2 regions of the Micrococcus endophyticus genome follow, and region 2 is predicted to be linked to the other one. Evidence: predicted binding sites of a transcription regulator. Region 2 holds the regulator's gene; the other holds the start of a gene.
What was found. The regulator HspR, encoded in region 2, represses chaperone genes until heat shock. The targets are predictions, from matches to a motif close to AAGTTGAGTCNNNNNGACTCAACTT.

Region 1: the regulator HspR is predicted to act here: its motif matches at 6,819-6,843, upstream of HDA33_RS01265 (Hsp20/alpha crystallin family protein).

Annotation. Positions count from the first base shown of each region.
Region 1 covers NZ_JACHMW010000001.1:248,599-256,744, forward strand. The annotation lists gene HDA33_RS01220 (DNA recombination protein RmuC) at 1-61, opposite strand, end outside; gene HDA33_RS01225 (hypothetical protein) at 196-633, opposite strand; gene HDA33_RS01230 (O-acetyl-ADP-ribose deacetylase) at 691-1,242, shown strand; gene HDA33_RS01235 (response regulator transcription factor) at 1,279-1,974, opposite strand; gene HDA33_RS01240 (sensor histidine kinase) at 1,971-3,089, opposite strand; gene HDA33_RS01245 (ABC transporter permease) at 3,176-3,994, opposite strand; gene HDA33_RS01250 (ABC transporter ATP-binding protein) at 3,991-5,007, opposite strand; gene HDA33_RS01255 (MFS transporter) at 5,130-6,353, opposite strand; gene HDA33_RS01260 (ArsR/SmtB family transcription factor) at 6,408-6,776, opposite strand; gene HDA33_RS01265 (Hsp20/alpha crystallin family protein) at 6,932-7,456, shown strand; gene HDA33_RS01270 (hypothetical protein) at 7,547-8,107, shown strand.
Region 2 covers NZ_JACHMW010000001.1:2,697,463-2,705,608, forward strand. The annotation lists gene HDA33_RS12480 (Dps family protein) at 64-693, opposite strand; gene dnaK (molecular chaperone DnaK) at 1,081-2,940, shown strand; gene HDA33_RS12490 (nucleotide exchange factor GrpE) at 3,103-3,765, shown strand; gene HDA33_RS12495 (DnaJ C-terminal domain-containing protein) at 3,832-4,824, shown strand; gene HDA33_RS12500 (heat shock protein transcriptional repressor HspR) at 4,821-5,384, shown strand; gene HDA33_RS12505 (alpha/beta hydrolase) at 5,444-6,451, shown strand; gene HDA33_RS12510 (hypothetical protein) at 6,448-6,909, opposite strand; gene HDA33_RS12515 (BCCT family transporter) at 6,913-8,146, opposite strand, start outside.

The DNA of each region.
Region 1 (8,146 bases), 2.4 Mb from region 2:
CCGTCAGGGCGCCGACCACGAGGCCGAGGGCGAGGGCGAGCAGCAGGCTGAGGATGTCCATGCCTCCACCCTTCCAGGCGAGGCGGACGCGTTAAGCGGCGGCGCGCCGTCGTCGTGCGGCCGGACCCGCGGCCGGACCCGTCGCCGGCGTGCCTCGGCGCCCCCCGCCGGCCTGCCTCCGCTGGCGCGCCCGGCTCAGCCGAACAGCGGGTTCGGGCCGTTGGCGACCACCTGGGGGTCGCCGTCGACCTGCGCGGCGATCCCGGCCCCGGGGACGCCGGGCAGGTAGGTGAAGACGAGGCGCACGGAGGCCAGGGCGGCGGCGTCGAAGGCCTCCACGGCCACGGCGGGGCGCGGGCCGTCCTCGGTGTCGGCCTCGCCCTCGAACACGGCCACCGCGCGGGCCGGGCGCGGGCTGATCTTCGCCACCTCGGCGGCGGCCTGCTCCGGCTCGAGGTCGGGGTGCTCCCACATGCCGCGCTGGCCGTCGGCGGTGACGGCCAGGATGGTCGGGTGGAACACGGGCCGGCGCCCGAGCGTGTCGAACACGTGCTCCACGGCGAGCGTGATCAGCGGCAGCAGGTCTCGCGTGGGCGGGGTGGGGGTCGCGTCGGAGGGGGTCGAGGTGCTCACCGGCCCGAGGCTACCGGGCCTGTCCGGCGGCGGACAGGCGGGCCTAGCGTGGAGCGCATGGAGCTGCTCATCGCCCCCGGGGACATCACCGCCACCACCGCCGACGTCGTCGTCAACGCCGCCAACTCCACCCTGCTCGGCGGGGGCGGGGTGGACGGGGCCATCCATCGGCGCGGCGGGCCCGAGATCCTCGCCGAGTGCCGCCGCCTGCGCGAGACCGAGCTGCCGGACGGACTGCCCGCCGGGCAGGCCGTGGCGACGACGGCGGGCCGCCTCCCGGCCCGCTGGGTCGTCCACACGGTGGGCCCGGTGTGGGCGAAGACGATCGACAAGTCGGCGACCCTGGCCTCCTGCTACCGGGAGTCCCTGCGGGTGGCCGCGGAGCTCGGCGCCCGGTCGGTGGCGTTCCCGGCCATCTCGGCCGGCGTCTACGGCTGGCCCATGGACGACGCGGCCCGGATTGCGGTGACCACGTGCCGGGAGGTCGCCGCCCAGGGGGCCGGGTCGGTGGAGCGGGTGCTCTTCGTGCCGTTCGGCGAGCGCGCCGAGGCCGCCTTCCGCGCGGCCCTGGACGCCCCGGACGCGACCGGGGCGCCGGCGGAGACCTGACGCCGGCTCCGGAGACGCCGGCCCCAGAGCCGCGGATCAGAGCCAGCCGCGGTCCCGGGCGACGACGGCGGCCTCCCCGCGCGTGCTCGTCGCCGTCTTGCCGATCGCCGCGCTGAGATGGTTCCGCACGGTGCCGGAGGACAGGTGCAGGCGCGCCGCGATGGCCCGGACGGAGGCGCCCGTGAGCGCCTCGCGCAGCACGTCCGCCTCCCTCGGCGTGAGCGGCGAGGCACCGGCGGCCAGCGAGTCCACGGCGAGCGTCGGGTCCACCACCCGCTCGCCGCGCGCCGCGGCCCGGACGGCCTCGGCCAGGGCCTCGGCCGGGGTGTCCTTCACCACGAACCCCTGCGCCCCGAGCGCCAGGGCGCGGCCCAGGTAGCCGGGCCGTCCGAAGGTGGTGACCATGAGCACGGCGCAGTCCAGCCCCTGCGCGCGGAGCCGCTCGAGGGCCTGGAGCCCGTCCACCCCGGGCATCTCGATGTCCAGCAGCGCGACGTCCACGCCGTGGGCGGCCACGGCCTCGGGCACCCCCTCCCCGGAGCCCAGCTCCACGACCACCTCGAGGTCCGGCTCCGCCCCCAGGAGTGCCGCGAGGGCACCGCGGACCAGCGCCTGGTCGTCGGCCAGCAGCAGGCGCAGCGGTGCCGTGGCACTCGGCTCGGCGGGGCTCTGCTCGGTGCCCCGCGGCTCGGCACGGCCAGGAGCGCTCCCGATCCCCGGGTCTCGGCTCATGCTCGTCCCCTCTCCTCGTCCACCGCTGCCCAGCGCACCGCCACCGCGGTTCCCCGCCCGTCGAGCCCCGGGCCCACCTCGAGCCGCGCACCGGCGTCCGCGGCGCGGGCGGCGAGCGTCCGCGGGCCGGCGCCGCCGGCCGGTAGCCCCGTGCCGTCGTCGTGCACGGCGACGTGCCCGGCGTCCAATAAGATCCGCACCCGGGAGGCGCGGGCGTGGCGCAGCACGTTGGTGACGGCCTCGCGAAGACTCCACGCCGCGAGCGCCCGGCGGGCCTCCGGGACCTCCGCGACGGCGCCGTGGGGCGGCGCCTCGACGGCGATCCCCTGATCGCGCAGGGCGCCCACGGACTCGGAGAGCTGCGCGCCGAGCCGGGGGACGGCCAGGTCCGTGACGGCGGCGCGGGCCTCGGTGAGCGCGGCGCGGCTCAGGGCCACCACCTCGGAGGCCTCCGCCCGCGCCCGGTCCGGGTCGGCGGCGATGAGCCGCTCGACCAGCTGCGCCTTGACGTTGATGGCGGTGAGGGAGTGGCCCAGGATGTCGTGCAGGTCGCGGGCCAGTCGCTCGCGCTGGCCGGCGAGGGCGAGCTCCTGCCGCATGTCCGTCAGCTGCTCCTCGCGCCCGACGGCGAGGCGGATCACGAGCATCACGGCGGCGCCCACGGCGAGGTAGGCCAGCACGGCGGTCCGGCGGTCGTCGGTCGGGTACAGCGTCAGCGCCACCGCGGCCGTGACCGCGGCGGTGCCCACGGTCCCGAGGACGGCGAGCCGCATCGGGTGGGGGAACACCCACAGCGCCATGAGGAACGTGGCGTACAGCAGCGCCATGACACCGAGTGCCCCGGACAGGACCGTCAGGCACCCGGTGAGCACCGCGGTGTAGAGCAGCGTGCCCGCCCAGGCCGGGCGCCCCGGCAGGGGCCGGGGCACCACGAACGCGATGAGGTACACGGGGACGAAGACGGCCACGGCGGCCAGGCCGGCGATCGCGGCGCCGCGATCGGCGGCGTCCGGGTCCAGGACGCGCGGCACGAGGACGGCGATCGCGAAGCCGAAGGTGATGAGCCAGACCCCGCTGAAGCCCAGGGCCGAGGGCCACTCGCGGCGCGGGAGCACGACGGGACCCTCGGAGGCCGTGGCACCGGCCCGGCCCGCCGGCGTTCCGGCGGCCGGGAGCGGAGCGGACGCGGTGCCGCTGGGGCTCACGCGCGCGCCGTCCTGGACCGGGCGGCCACCAGGCAGATCAGCGCGAACACGATCGTCCAGGCCGCCAGGTTCACGAGCGGCAGCCAGAGCGGGTCGCCGGCCGGGGCCGCCCCGGGGCCCATCTGCGCGAGGTCGCCCTCGAGCTGGGGCCAGCGGGCGAGCACGCCGGCGCCGTACACCGGGGTGAAGCGGCCGATCTCCAGCATGATGCCCTCCAGCGGGACGAAGAGGTTGCCCAGGAACCCGAACACCACCAGCATGCCCGATGCGGCGCTCACCGCGGCCTCCGAGCGGAACAGCAGGGCGGCGGCGAGGCCGAACAGCGCGAAGGGCAGGGACGAGACCAGGGCGAGCACGCCCGTCGCCGCCCACGTGCCGGCGGTGTCCAGCTGGGCGCCGGTGAGGGCGCCCGCCGTGAACACGGCCACCACCGGCAGCGCCGCCGTCGCGAGCGCCACGAGGCACTTGCCGGCGAGGTAGGCGCCGGGGGTGAGGGCGGTGAGGGAGAGCTGGCGTCCCCAGCCGGTCTGCCGTTCGACGGCGGCCGACCCGGCGATCGACGTGGTGGCCATGACCGCGCCGTACACGGCCATGCCGGTCATGGTGTAGGCGGAGACGTCGCCGTGGCCGAGGGGCTGGTCGCCCCAGTCGGAGAGCGCTCCGAACATCAGGTACAGCGCCACGGGCAGGACCACGGTGAAGAACGTGGACTCCACGAGGCGCACGGTGCGGACGAACTCGCGCCCGGCATAGCCGAGCAGGCGGCCGGCGGGCGTGGTGGTGCGGACGGCGGCGGGGGTGCCGGGGGTGTTCATGCTCGGGCCTCCGGAACGGTCTCGGGCGAGGGCGCGGCGGAGTCCGTGCCCCGGGTGAGGGACAGGAACATCTCGTCGAGCGAGGGGCGCGTGACGGCCACGTCCCGCAGCAGACCGCGGGAGAGGACGTGCAGGGCGGCCTCGTCGCCGGTGACGGGGGCCTCGGCCGCCACGAGCACGCGGACGCGGTCCCCGCCCTCGGCGGGCTGGACCTCGACGGCGTCCGGCGCCAGTCCGAGCTCCGCAGCCAGGGCGTCGGGGGAGCCGGGGCCGGTCCAGCGGCCGGAGAGGGTGACCGCGCCTCCGGCGGCCAGGGCGTCCGGGGCGCCGTCGGCATGGATCCGGCCGTGCTGCATCAGCACGATCCGGTCCGCGAAGTCCTCGGCCTCGGGGAGGAAGTGCGTGGCGAAGACCACCGTGCGGCCGCGGGCCGCCTCGGCGTGCATGGCCTCCCAGAACCCGTGGCGGCCGCCGACGTCCATGCCGGCCGTGGGCTCGTCCAGGATGAGCAGCTCCGGGTCGGTGAGCAGGGCCAGGGCGAAGCGCAGGCGCTGCTGCTCACCGCCGGAGCAGGACTTCACCTTGCGCCGGGCCAGGCCCCGCAGACCGGCGCGGTCCAGGGCAGTGTCCACGCCGATGTGGCGGCGGTGGCAGCCGGCCACCATCGCGACCGTCTCGCGCACGCTGAGGTCCTTGAGCAGGCCGCCGGTCTGCAGGACGGCGCCCACGCGGCCCGCGCGCACCGCGGCGCCTGGGGCCTGGCCCAGGACACGGACGGAGCCGGAGCTGGGGGAGGAGAAGCCCAGGGCCATGTCCAGCAGAGTGGTCTTGCCGGCGCCGTTGGGGCCCAGCAGGGCCACCACCTGGCCGGCGGGGATGCTCAGGTCCACGCCGTCCACGGCGCGGACCGCGCCGAAGCGGCGGCTCACGCCGGCGGCGTGCAGGGCGGGTGCGGGGTCGGCGGGTGGGGTGTCGGGGTGGGCGAGGTCGGGGACGGGATCGGTGCGGCTCATGCCCCCAGTCTTCGCGGCCGGGGCCCCGCCCGGATGCGGCAGGCGTCAGGATCCGGGCATGACGGATGTCAGGGGTGGAGGGCCCACCGCCCGGCCGCATGCGTTCGGCGGCGGCCGACCGCTCAGCGGTCGACCGGCGGCTGCCCCTCCGCCCGCCGCCACGCGAGCACGGTGAGCACCAGGCCGGCCGCGCCGATGCCCACGAGCACCAGCCCGACGGCGGGCAGCCCGATCCGGGCGCCCAGCAGGCCGGCCAGCGGGTAGGTGAGCAGGAAGCAGGCATGGGAGAGCGAGAACTGCGCGGCGAACACGGACGGGCGGCTCTGCTCGGTGCTGTTCCGGCGCAGCAGGCGCGCGGACGGGGTGAGCACGGCGGCGGTGGCGGCGCCCATCAGCGCCCACAGCACGAGCAGCCCGGCCCACTGCGCGCCGGCGTCCAAGCCGGTCATGGCCCCGACGGCGGCCAGCAGCAGCACAGGCAACGTGGCGGCGCCGGCGAGCATCACCCGGCGGTCCGGGACGGCGTCCAGCACACGCGGCAGGCCGAGCGCCACCACCATGGAGCCGCCGCCGTACGCGGCGAGCAGCAGCGCCACGTCCTGCTGCGGGCGGCCGAGGTCCGCCTGCACGAGCACCACGGTGTTGACGATCACCATCGCCGTCGTCGTCGCCACCACGAGGTTGACGCCGAGCAGGCCGCGCAGCTCGAGCCGCGCCCAGTAGGCCCGGGTGCCCCGGGTGAGCCGGTCCAGGAACGGGGCCGGCTCCGGGGCCTGGATCGCGGGGAACCGGGCCAGCGCCACGAGCGCGGCGGACACGAGGAAGCCGATCACCGTGCCGAAGAACAGGTTGTTGTACGCCATCACCGTCAGCAGGGCGGCGGCGAGTAGGGGGCTGATGAGCGATTCGAGGTCGTAGGCCAGGCGGGAGAGGGAGAGGGCCCGGGTGTACTCGCGCTCGTCCGGCAGCACGGAGGGGATCACGGCCTGGAAGGTGGGCGTGAAGGTGGCCGAGGCGGACTGCAGCAGGAAGATCAGGATGTAGGTCTGCCAGGCCTCGGTGACGAAGGGCAGGGAGACGGCGACGCCGGCGCGCACCAGGTCCGCGCCGATCAGCACGCGGCGGGCGGGCAGGCGGGACACGAGTGCCGTGGTCACGGGGGAGACGAGCACATAGGCGACCATCTTGATGGCCATGACGGTGCCCATGACGATGCCCGCGTCGGACCCGGCGATGTCGTAGGCCAGCAAGCCCAGGGCGACGGTGAGCAGGCCGGTGCCCAGCAGCGCGATGATCTGCGCGCTGAACAGCCTGGCGTAGGTGGGGTTGCGCAGGACGGCGAGCATGGGTCTCTCCTGGAGGGCGGCGGGGACGACGACGGCGGGGCGCGGCGTGGGCGCTCAGTCCCGGGGCGCGTGGGTGTGGCGGAGGGGCTGGCCGGGGCCGGCGGAGTGTTCGGCCTGCCGGATGGCCTCGAGGACCAGGGTGACGGCGTGCTCGTCGGTGAGCCGGTAGAGGACGCGGGTGCCCTCGTGGCGGGTGGTGACCATGCGGGCCATGCGCATCTTGGCCAGGTGCTGGGAGACGGCGGCCGGCTTGCGGTCCACGGCCTCGGCGAGGGCGTTGACGGGGAGCTCCTCATCGCGGTGGAGGGCGAGCACGAGGCGGATGCGGGTGGCGTCCGAGAGGAGGCGCAGGACCTCGGCGGCCATCTCCACGTGGTCGGGGAAGAGCTCGGGGGTGCCGCTTATTTTCGTATCTGCATGCATACGCAGATACTAGGGCATGAGGGCGGTGGAGGTGTCATCCGAAGATTGAGCGGAGTTCACTCAACTTGGGGGAATAGGTCTCCGGCGGGGTGTGTTGTGAGGGGCAGACGTCGCGGTCCGCGGCGCCACCCGACCACTGAGGAGAGTGAACCGACATGGCCCGTCCCATCGATCCCTTCCGCGAGATGGAGCGCCCCTTCCGTGAGATGGAGCGCCTCGTGAACGGTCTGACCCGCACCAGCGGCACCGCGTCCATGCCCATGAACCTGTTCCGCGAGGGCGACCGCTTCGTGGCGGAGGTCGAGCTGCCCGGCGTGGACCCGACCTCGATCGACGTCGACGTGGAGGAGCGCACCCTCACCGTGCGCGCCGAGCGCAAGGAGAGCCCGGCCGGCGAGGACCGCCGCTGGCTCACCCGTGAGCGCTCCGCCGGCACCTTCGCCCGCCAGCTCACCCTCGGCGAGGGCCTGGCCCTGGACCGCATCGAGGCGGACTACGAGGACGGCGTCCTCACCCTGACCATCCCGGTGGCCGAGCAGGCCAAGCCGCGGAAGATCTCGGTGAAGCACTCGGGCGCCGGGGCCGGCGCGGGGCAGACCGTGCCCGGCGAGACCGCCGAGGTCGAGGAGCGCTCGGCCGAGCAGGAGGCCGCCCAGAACGGCGGTGCCCCGCAGGCCTGATCGCCTCCGGTTCACAGCGCTGAGCCCGACGGGGCCGTCCGCACGGACGGCCCCGTCGTCGTGTCCGGGGTGCGCCGTAGGATCGCCGCCATGGTGAAGAAGCTCGAACAGAACATGGGCGCGGACGCCATGCGCGCCGCCACCGGGCGCGACCACGCGGGCTGGCGCGCCGTGCTGCAGGAGGCCGGGGCGCAGCAGTGGTCCCACTCCCGGATCGCGGCCTACCTCGTGGAGGAGCACGTCGTGGACGGGTGGTGGGCGCAGGGCATCACCGTGGACTACGAGCAGGCGCACCAGGGGCGGCTGCCTGGCCAGCAGACGGACGGCACGTTCAGCGTGGGCCTGACCCGCACGGTGCCGGGGGAGCGGCTGGAGGCGCTCGCCCGGGTGGAGGCGACGGTGAGCGCCGTCCACGGCGAGCCGCACGGCAGGAACATGGGGGCGAGCCAGCCGGTGGTGCGGTGGCGGCTTCCCGACGGCGGCCGGCTCGCCGCCGCCGCGCAGGCCCCGAACAAGACCGGCACCCCCGTGAACCTCACGATGCAGAGGCTGCCGGACGCGGCCGCCGTCGAGCCGACGCGACGCGCGCTCGAGGAACTGCTGGAGGCCGCCCGCTCCGGCGAGGGTCCGGTGGCGACGCCCGGACGGTGAGGCGGGGGAGCGGGGCCCGCGGAGCGAGGCCGCACCGGT
Region 2 (8,146 bases):
GTCGGGCCCCTCGGGCTGTGCTCGGACTCGCCCGGGGTGCCGGGGCGTCTCAGCGGGGGAGCGTCACTTCTTCTTGGCCTTCTTCGCCGCACCCTTCTTCGCCGCACCCTTCGTCGGGGCGGGCGCCTTCTGGGCGCCGCTCACGCGGGCGGCCGCGACGGTCTCGCGGGTGGCGCCGGCATGGCTGAGATCCCCGTCCACCGTGGTGAGGAACGAGCGCATGAACCACTGGAACAGCTCCAGCTCGGCGACCTGGCCGATCAGCATGTCCTCGGACACGGGGTCGAGCTCGCCCACGGTCTCGATCGCGGCGCGGTGGTCGGTGACCACGCCGTCGTACACGAGGTCGAGGGCGGCCAGGTGCTCGAGGGTGCTGGCACGGCCCAGCGCGTAGTCGTCCCACGTGCGGGCGGCGACGAGGGCGCCGGGGGTGCCCTCGGGGGACACGCCCAGGGTGGCGATGCGCTCGGCGACGACGTCGACCATCGCGCGGACGGTCTCGATCTGCGGGTCGAGCATCTCGTGGACCCCGATGAAGCCGGGGCCGACCACGTTCCAGTGGGCGTGCTTGAGGGTGAGCTGGAGGTCGTTCAGGGCGTGGAGCCGACCCTGCAGGATCTCGGCCACGCGGTGGCCGTTCTTGAGGGCCAGTCCCGGGACGGTGAAGGCGGCGTCGTTCTTCTCGGCGGCCATGGGGTGTCTCCTTCTGTCTCGATCGAGTCCGGCGCCGGTGCGGCGTCGGTCCTGATGAGGCTGATCCAACACCCGGAGGCGCGGCCCGGGACAGGGTTGGCCGCCGTCCCGGTGCCGGGATCAGCGACCGGCGAACAGCCCGCTCGGCACGCCGCCGCACGCCCGCACGCGGGGGCGGGACGACGACGGCGGGCCCGGGAATGGATCCGCCGCGGCGGGCGTTGGACCGGGCAGACAGAAATGTGAGTGAAGTCGACTCAGGTTCATTTGACAGGCCACCGCCCCGGTGGCAACCTGAGTCGAGACGGCTCAAGCCCTCCGGCCCGGGTCTCCGGTCCCGCAGGGCGCAGGCCTCCCGCTTCACCGTCAGACAGGAAGGACCCCACCATGTCCCGTGCAGTCGGCATCGACCTCGGCACCACCAACTCCGTCGTATCCGCCCTCGAGGGTGGCGACCCGGTCGTCATCGCGAACGCCGAGGGCGCCCGCACCACCCCGTCCGTCGTCGCGTTCTCCAAGGGCGGGGACGTCCTGGTCGGCGAGGTCGCCAAGCGCCAGGCCGTCAACAACCCCGAGCGCACCTACGCGTCCGTCAAGCGCCACATGGGCACCGACTGGACCACCGAGGTGGACGGCAAGAAGTACACCCCGCAGGAGATCTCGGCCCGCACGCTGATGAAGCTCAAGCACGACGCCGAGGAGTACCTGGGCGAGAAGGTCACCGACGCGGTGATCACCGTGCCCGCCTACTTCAACGACGCCGAGCGCCAGGCCACCAAGGAGGCCGGCGAGATCGCGGGCCTGAACGTCACGCGCATCATCAACGAGCCCACTGCGGCCGCCCTGGCCTACGGCTTGGAGAAGGGCAAGGAGGACGAGCTCATCCTGGTCTTCGACCTGGGCGGCGGCACCTTCGACGTGTCCCTGCTCGAGGTCGCCAAGGACGAGGACGACTTCGCCACCATCCAGGTGCGCGCCACCGCCGGCGACAACCGCCTCGGCGGCGATGACTGGGACCAGCGGATCGTGGACTGGCTGCTCCAGCAGGCCAAGTCCAAGGGCGCGGACCTGTCCAAGGACAAGATCGCCCTGCAGCGTCTGAAGGAGGCCGCGGAGCAGGCCAAGAAGGAGCTCTCCTCGGCCACCTCCACCAGCATCTCGCTGCAGTACCTGTCCGTGACCCCCGAGGGCCCGGTGCACCTGGACGAGCACCTCTCCCGCGCCAAGTTCCAGGACCTCACCAAGGACCTGCTCGAGCGCACTCGCAAGCCGTTCGAGGACGTCATCAAGGAGGCCGGTGTTAAGGTCTCCGACATCGACCACGTGGTCCTCGTCGGGGGTTCCACCCGCATGCCCGCCGTCTCCGACCTGGTGAAGGAGCTGACCGGCGGCAAGGAGCCCAACAAGAGCGTGAACCCGGACGAGGTCGTCGCCATCGGCGCCGCGGTGCAGGCCGGCGTGCTCGCCGGCGAGCGCAAGGACGTGCTCCTGATCGACGTGACCCCGCTGTCGCTGGGCATCGAGACCAAGGGCGGCGTGATGGCCAAGCTCATCGAGCGCAACACGGCCATCCCGACCAAGCGCTCCGAGACGTTCACCACGGCCGAGGACAACCAGCCCTCCGTGTCCATCCAGGTCTTCCAGGGCGAGCGCGAGTTCACCCGGGACAACAAGGCGCTGGGCACCTTCGAGCTGACCGGCATCGCCCCGGCCCCGCGCGGCATGCCCCAGATCGAGGTCACCTTCGACATCGACGCGAACGGCATCGTGCACGTCTCCGCGAAGGACAAGGGCACCGGCACCGAGCAGTCGATGACCATCACGGGCGGCTCCTCGCTGTCCAAGGAGGACATCGACCGCATGGTCAAGGACGCCGAGGCCCACGCGGACGAGGACAAGAAGCGCCGTGAGGCCGCCGACCGCCGCAACCAGGCGGAGCAGTCCGCGTACTCCGTGGACAAGCTCCTGCAGGACAACGCGGACAAGCTGCCCGAGGACGTCAAGACCGAGGTGCAGGCCGACGTCGACGCCCTGAAGGCCGCCCTGGAGAAGCAGGACAACGACGACGAGGTCGCCGCCGCGTTCGAGAAGCTCCAGGCCTCCCAGGTCAAGATCGGCGAGGCCCTCTACGCCCAGCAGGGCGCGGAGTCGGCCGACGCCGGCGCCGAGTCCGCCGCCCCGCAGGGCGACGACGAGGACATCGTCGACGCCGAGGTGGTCGACGAGGACGACGAGAAGAAGGCCTGACACCCCCGGTGCCGGGGCGGGCGTCCACGCCCGCCCCGCCCGGAGGCCCACGACGCCGGCGGGCCGGCCCGGCAGCGCCCCTGCCGGGCCGGCCCGCCGGCCTTCCCGCACCACCCCCGCGCGGCGGACCCGCCGCGCCCACCCGCTTCGAAAGGACACACCATGAGCGCCGACCAGCAGCGTCCGCACGGCTCCTCCGACGCCGAGCGCGGCTCCGAGGAGGAGCCCATCGTGTTCAACGACCGTCGCCGCATCGACCCCGAGACCGGTGAGCCCCGGGTCTCCGCCGAGAGCGCGGCCGAGCAGGCCGAGGACGGCGACGCCCTCACCCAGGCCGAGCGCATCCTCGACGAGGCCGGCGCGCAGGCCGGGACCGAGGCGCCGCAGCCCGCGGCGTCGGACCGCGAGGCCGAGCTCGAGACCGACCTGCGCCGCCTCCAGGCGGAGTACGTGAACTACAAGCGCCGCGTGGACCGCGACCGCGCCCTCGCCCAGGACCTCGGCGTGCTCAAGGCCGTCACCGCGCTGCTGCCGGTGCTCGACGACCTCGACGCCGCCCGCGCCGCCGGCGATCTCACGGACGGCCCCTTCGCCGCCATCGCGACCAAGCTGGACACCGCCCTGGCCGGCCTCGGCCTCGAGCGGCACGACCAGGAGGCCCTGGCCGGCGTCGAGTTCGACCCGTCCGTGCACGAGGCCGTCATGCGCCAGCCTCACGCGGAGGTCCCCGCGGACCACGTGGTCCAGGTCTTCCGCAACGGCTACGTCCGGGACGGCCGCGTGCTGCGCGCCGCCCAGGTGATGGTCTCCGCCGGAGACGAGTGACCCGCTCGGCCGGCGCCCGCCCGGCGCCGGCCGATCCCCTGACCGACTGACCCGAGAGGAGGCACCATGGCCTCGCAGGACTGGATGGACAAGGACTTCTACGCGACCCTCGGGGTGTCCAAGGACGCCTCCGAAGCGGACGTCAAGAAGGCCTACCGCAAACTCGCTCGCACCCACCACCCGGACCAGAACCCCGGGGACGAGGCGGCCGAGAAGAAGTTCAAGGAGATCTCGGAGGCGTACGCCGTCCTGAGCGACCCCCAGGAGCGCCAGGAGTACGACGCGATCCGCGCGATGGGCGGCGGCGCCCGGTTCTCCGCCCCGGGCGGTGCCGGCGGCGGCGGCTTCGAGGACGTCTTCGGCGGCATGTTCGGAGGCGGGGGCGGCCCCCGCACCACGCAGTCCGGGCCCGACCTGTCGGACCTGTTCGGCGGGATGTTCGGCGGCGCCGCCGGCCAGACCGGCGGCTTCGGCCCCGGCGGCTTCGGCGATGCCGGCTACGCGCGGCCGCGCCCCACGAAGGGCGCGGACCGCACCGCCACCACCACGATCTCCTTCCGCGGCTCGATCCAGGGCACCACGGTGTCCCTGCGCGCTGCGGACGGCGAGACGATCGAGGTGAAGATCCCGAAGGGCATCCGCGACGGCCAGAAGGTCCGTGCCCGCGGCAAGGGCGCGCCCGGTGCGGCCGGCCGCGGCGACCTGCTGGTCACCGTGCACGTGCGCGAGCACGAGTTCTTCCACCGGGACGGGGACGACCTGCGCATCACCGTGCCCGTCACCTTCCCCGAGGCCGCCCTCGGGGCCACGATCGAGGTGCCCACGCTGGAGCGCCCCGTGAAGATGAAGGTGCCGGCGGGCTCCCAGTCCGGCCGCGTGCTGCGCCTGAAGGGCCGCGGTGTCGAGCGCGGGACGACGACGGGTGATCTGCTCGTGGAGCTGCACGTCACCGTGCCCACCGAGCTCAACGACGACGCCCGCGCCGCCGTCGAGGCCCTGCAGTCCGCCCTGGCCGGCGACGATCCGCGGCGGGAGCTGGCCCGGAAGGCCGCCTGGTGAGCGCCCGCGACGGCGCCGCCCGGGCGGACCGGGGCCGCGAGCGGGGTCTTGACCGGAACGCCCCCGTCTTCGTGGTCTCCGTGGCCGCCGAGATGGCGGGCATGCACCCGCAGACCCTGCGCCAGTACGACCGGCTCGGCCTCGTGGTCCCCGCGCGCCAGGGCGGACGGCACCGCCGCTACTCCCTGGCCGACGTCGAGCGGCTGCAGACCGTGCAGGCCCTGAGCCGCGAAGGCATCTCGCTGGAGGGCATCCGCCGCGTGATCGCGCTGCAGCGCGAGGTCGAGCAGCTGCAGGACACCGTGGTCGAGCTGGCGGCCCAGGTGGACCGCCTCCACCACGCCTCCCGCCTGGCCCGCGTCTTCACCGTGGGCTCCGGCGGCGACGTCTCGGCCCGCTATCCGAATCGCGCCGAGGCCCGCCAGGACGCCCGCCGCGAGGCCGCCGGGGAGGACGCCGGACGGGCGCACCCCGCGCCGCGCTCCGCCGTCGTGCGCGCGCTGCCCACCGGCACGGCCCGCCCCCGCCGGGTGCTCGTGTGGAACCCGCCGCAGGACTGAGCCCGGCCGCGTTCGGTGCCGCCGGGCGCGCCCGCGCGGTCGCCCGGCTCCGGGCGGACATGGCCCGGCGCCAGGAGCTCGGGGCCCGCGCGCGCAGCGCCCTGGACGGGATCGTCCACGCGCTCAAGCCCGCCGGCATGGACCCCGGGCTGCCGGCCCGGCACCTGCTGGGCTACGCGCTGGAGGGACCGGACGGCCCGTGGGCCGTGGTGGCCGCCGGGGATCCGGCCGAGGCCACGCACCTGACCTGGCTCGTCTCCGGCATGGGCATCCGCCCACACACCGCCATGTGGGGCACGGCCCGCGAGGCCGCCCAGCTGGCCGCCGCCCAGCGGGCCGCCGGCGCCCCCCGCCCCGCGGTGCTGGCCTGGCTCGGCTACGCAGCCCCCACCCCGTGGCGGGTCCTCCTGGACGGGCCCGGCCGTCGAGGCGGCGAGCGCCTCGCCGACGACGTCGCCGCCTGGTGGGACTTCGCCCGGGCCGGCGCCGGGGACCCCGACGACGACGGCCGCCCGCCCCTGCGCGCCCGTGGCACCGCGCTGCACGGGGCGATCGAGGCGCACTCCTACGGCTCCCTCGTGGCCGGGCACGCGCTGCGCCTGCTGGTCGAAGCGGGGCTGCAGCCGGACGACGTCGAGGAACCCGAGGACGCCGTCGCCGAGGCAGGTGCCCAGGACACCGCCCGCTACGCCGCCCGGCCGGCCGAGCGCCCGGTCGAGGCGCTTGTGGTCTCGGGGGCCGTGGGCCTGCCCGCCGCGCTCGCGGCCCGGGCGGGCCGGCTCGGCCTGCCCTCGGGCCGCGTGTTCCGCGCCCAGGCCCCGGGCGACGTGCTGGCCCGCGTGGGCCGTGCCCTGGGCCGACGCCGGGACTGGACGGACGCCGTCCTGCTGCCGGTGACCCCGCGGCCGGGGCTCGAGGGCGCGGCCGTGCACGGCCACCGCACCGCCCGCTGGTCGCCCGCGGCCGGGGCGGACGCCCCGCGCGGCTACCGCGACCCCGGTACGGTGACCCTCGCGGCCACGGCCCGCGTCACGGCCGGCCTGCCGCTGCCGCCGGAGGCCTCCTAGGGGGCGAACGCCCGCGGCCATCCGGGCAGGGCAGGGCCGACGACGGGCCCGGTGACGCTCGCGTCTATGACCACGCGCGCGGCCTCGAGGGTGTAGAGGTCGTCCTCCAGCTGCGTCCGCGTCACCATGGCCAACACGCTGTGGGTCGGGGAGAACCACGGCCAGTCCCGTTCCCGGGTGAAGCCCGGCTGCCCGGTGGACGGAGGGACCACCAGGCGCTCGCGTCCCGTACGGGGGTTGTAGGACAGATCGCACGCCGCTGATGTCGCCTCGAAGCGGCCGTCGCGGCCGCGGGCCCGGACCTCGTACAGCTCGGGCACTGACAGGTTCGGGGTCACGCGGCGCACCCGCGCCTCGATCGGGAACGTCATGCGGTGATCGCGGGTCGCGGCGACGACGGCGGCGAGCGCCAGTCCGGACTCCCCGTCGTGACGAGCCCGCTGCGTGGGCGTACCCATGGCCTACGGCCGCTCCACGGTCCGGGCCGCCGTGGAGGCGTCAGGCGACGGAGACGGCGGGGTGCCGTCGGACGTCGGAGCCGTGGGGACGTCGACGTCCGGGGCGTCCTCCGCCGGCGCCCCGTCGTCGTCGGGCGTCCAGCCGTCCGCCCACGTGCCGGTCTCGTAGTCGTAGTCGACGGGGTTGCCGTCCTCGTCCGTGCGCCGGTACCAGTCGGTGACCTCCTCGGCGGTGGAGTCGAAGTCCGCGCCGGCTCCGCGGCCGGAGGGGGCGCGGCGGACGGCGATCTCGAAGTCGTCGCCGTACTCCTCGATGCCGCGGCGGGCCGCGTTGGACAGGGCCGTGTCCGCGTAGTCCCCGCGGATGGCGGAGGGGTCCGTGGACAGGTCCTTGAGGAACGCGACGATCATCAGGATCAACACGATCGAGAACGGCAGCGCGATGAGGATGGTGAGGTTCTGCAGCGCCGCGAGGGTGTCCTCGCCGCCGGCCAGGAGCATCACCACGGCGATGCCCATCATCATCAGGCCCCAGAACGCGGTCACCGTCCGCCGTGGCGCGGGGTCACCGCGCGAGGAGAGCGTGCCCATCACCACGGAGGCCGAGTCCGCGGAGGTGACGAAGAAGATCGCGAGGATCGCCATCACCACGAACGGCGTGATCTCGGCGAGCGGCAGGCGGTCGAAGAGGGCGAACAGCTGCGCCTCGGGGCTCGCGGCGCCGTCGAAGGCGGCCTCGCCCTGGCGGCGCATCCAGATGGAGGCGCCGCCCAGCACGGTGAAGGCGAAGACCAGGATGGAGGTGGGCACGGCCAGCACGACGGCCACGAACTCGCGCAGGGTGCGGCCGCGGGAGATGCGGGCCAGGAAGACGCCCACGAACGGGGTCCACGCGATCCACCAGGCCCAGTAGAAGGCGGTCCACCAGGACTGGAACTCCACCGTGGCCGCGCCCCAGGACAGCGATCGGCCGGACATCTCCAGGAAGCGGTCCGCGTACTCCACCACGCCCGAAGGGATGAGGTTGAGCAGGAACAGGGTGGGGCCGGCGATGAACACGAACAGCACCATGCCCAGGGTGAGCACGATGTTCGTGGTGGACAGGTAACGGATGCCGCGGGACACCCCGGAGACGGCGGACACCACGAACGCCACCGTGAGCACCGCGATGATGACGATCAGCAGCGTGTTGGAGACCCCGTCCAGCCCGGCCACGATCTGCACGCCCTGGCCGATC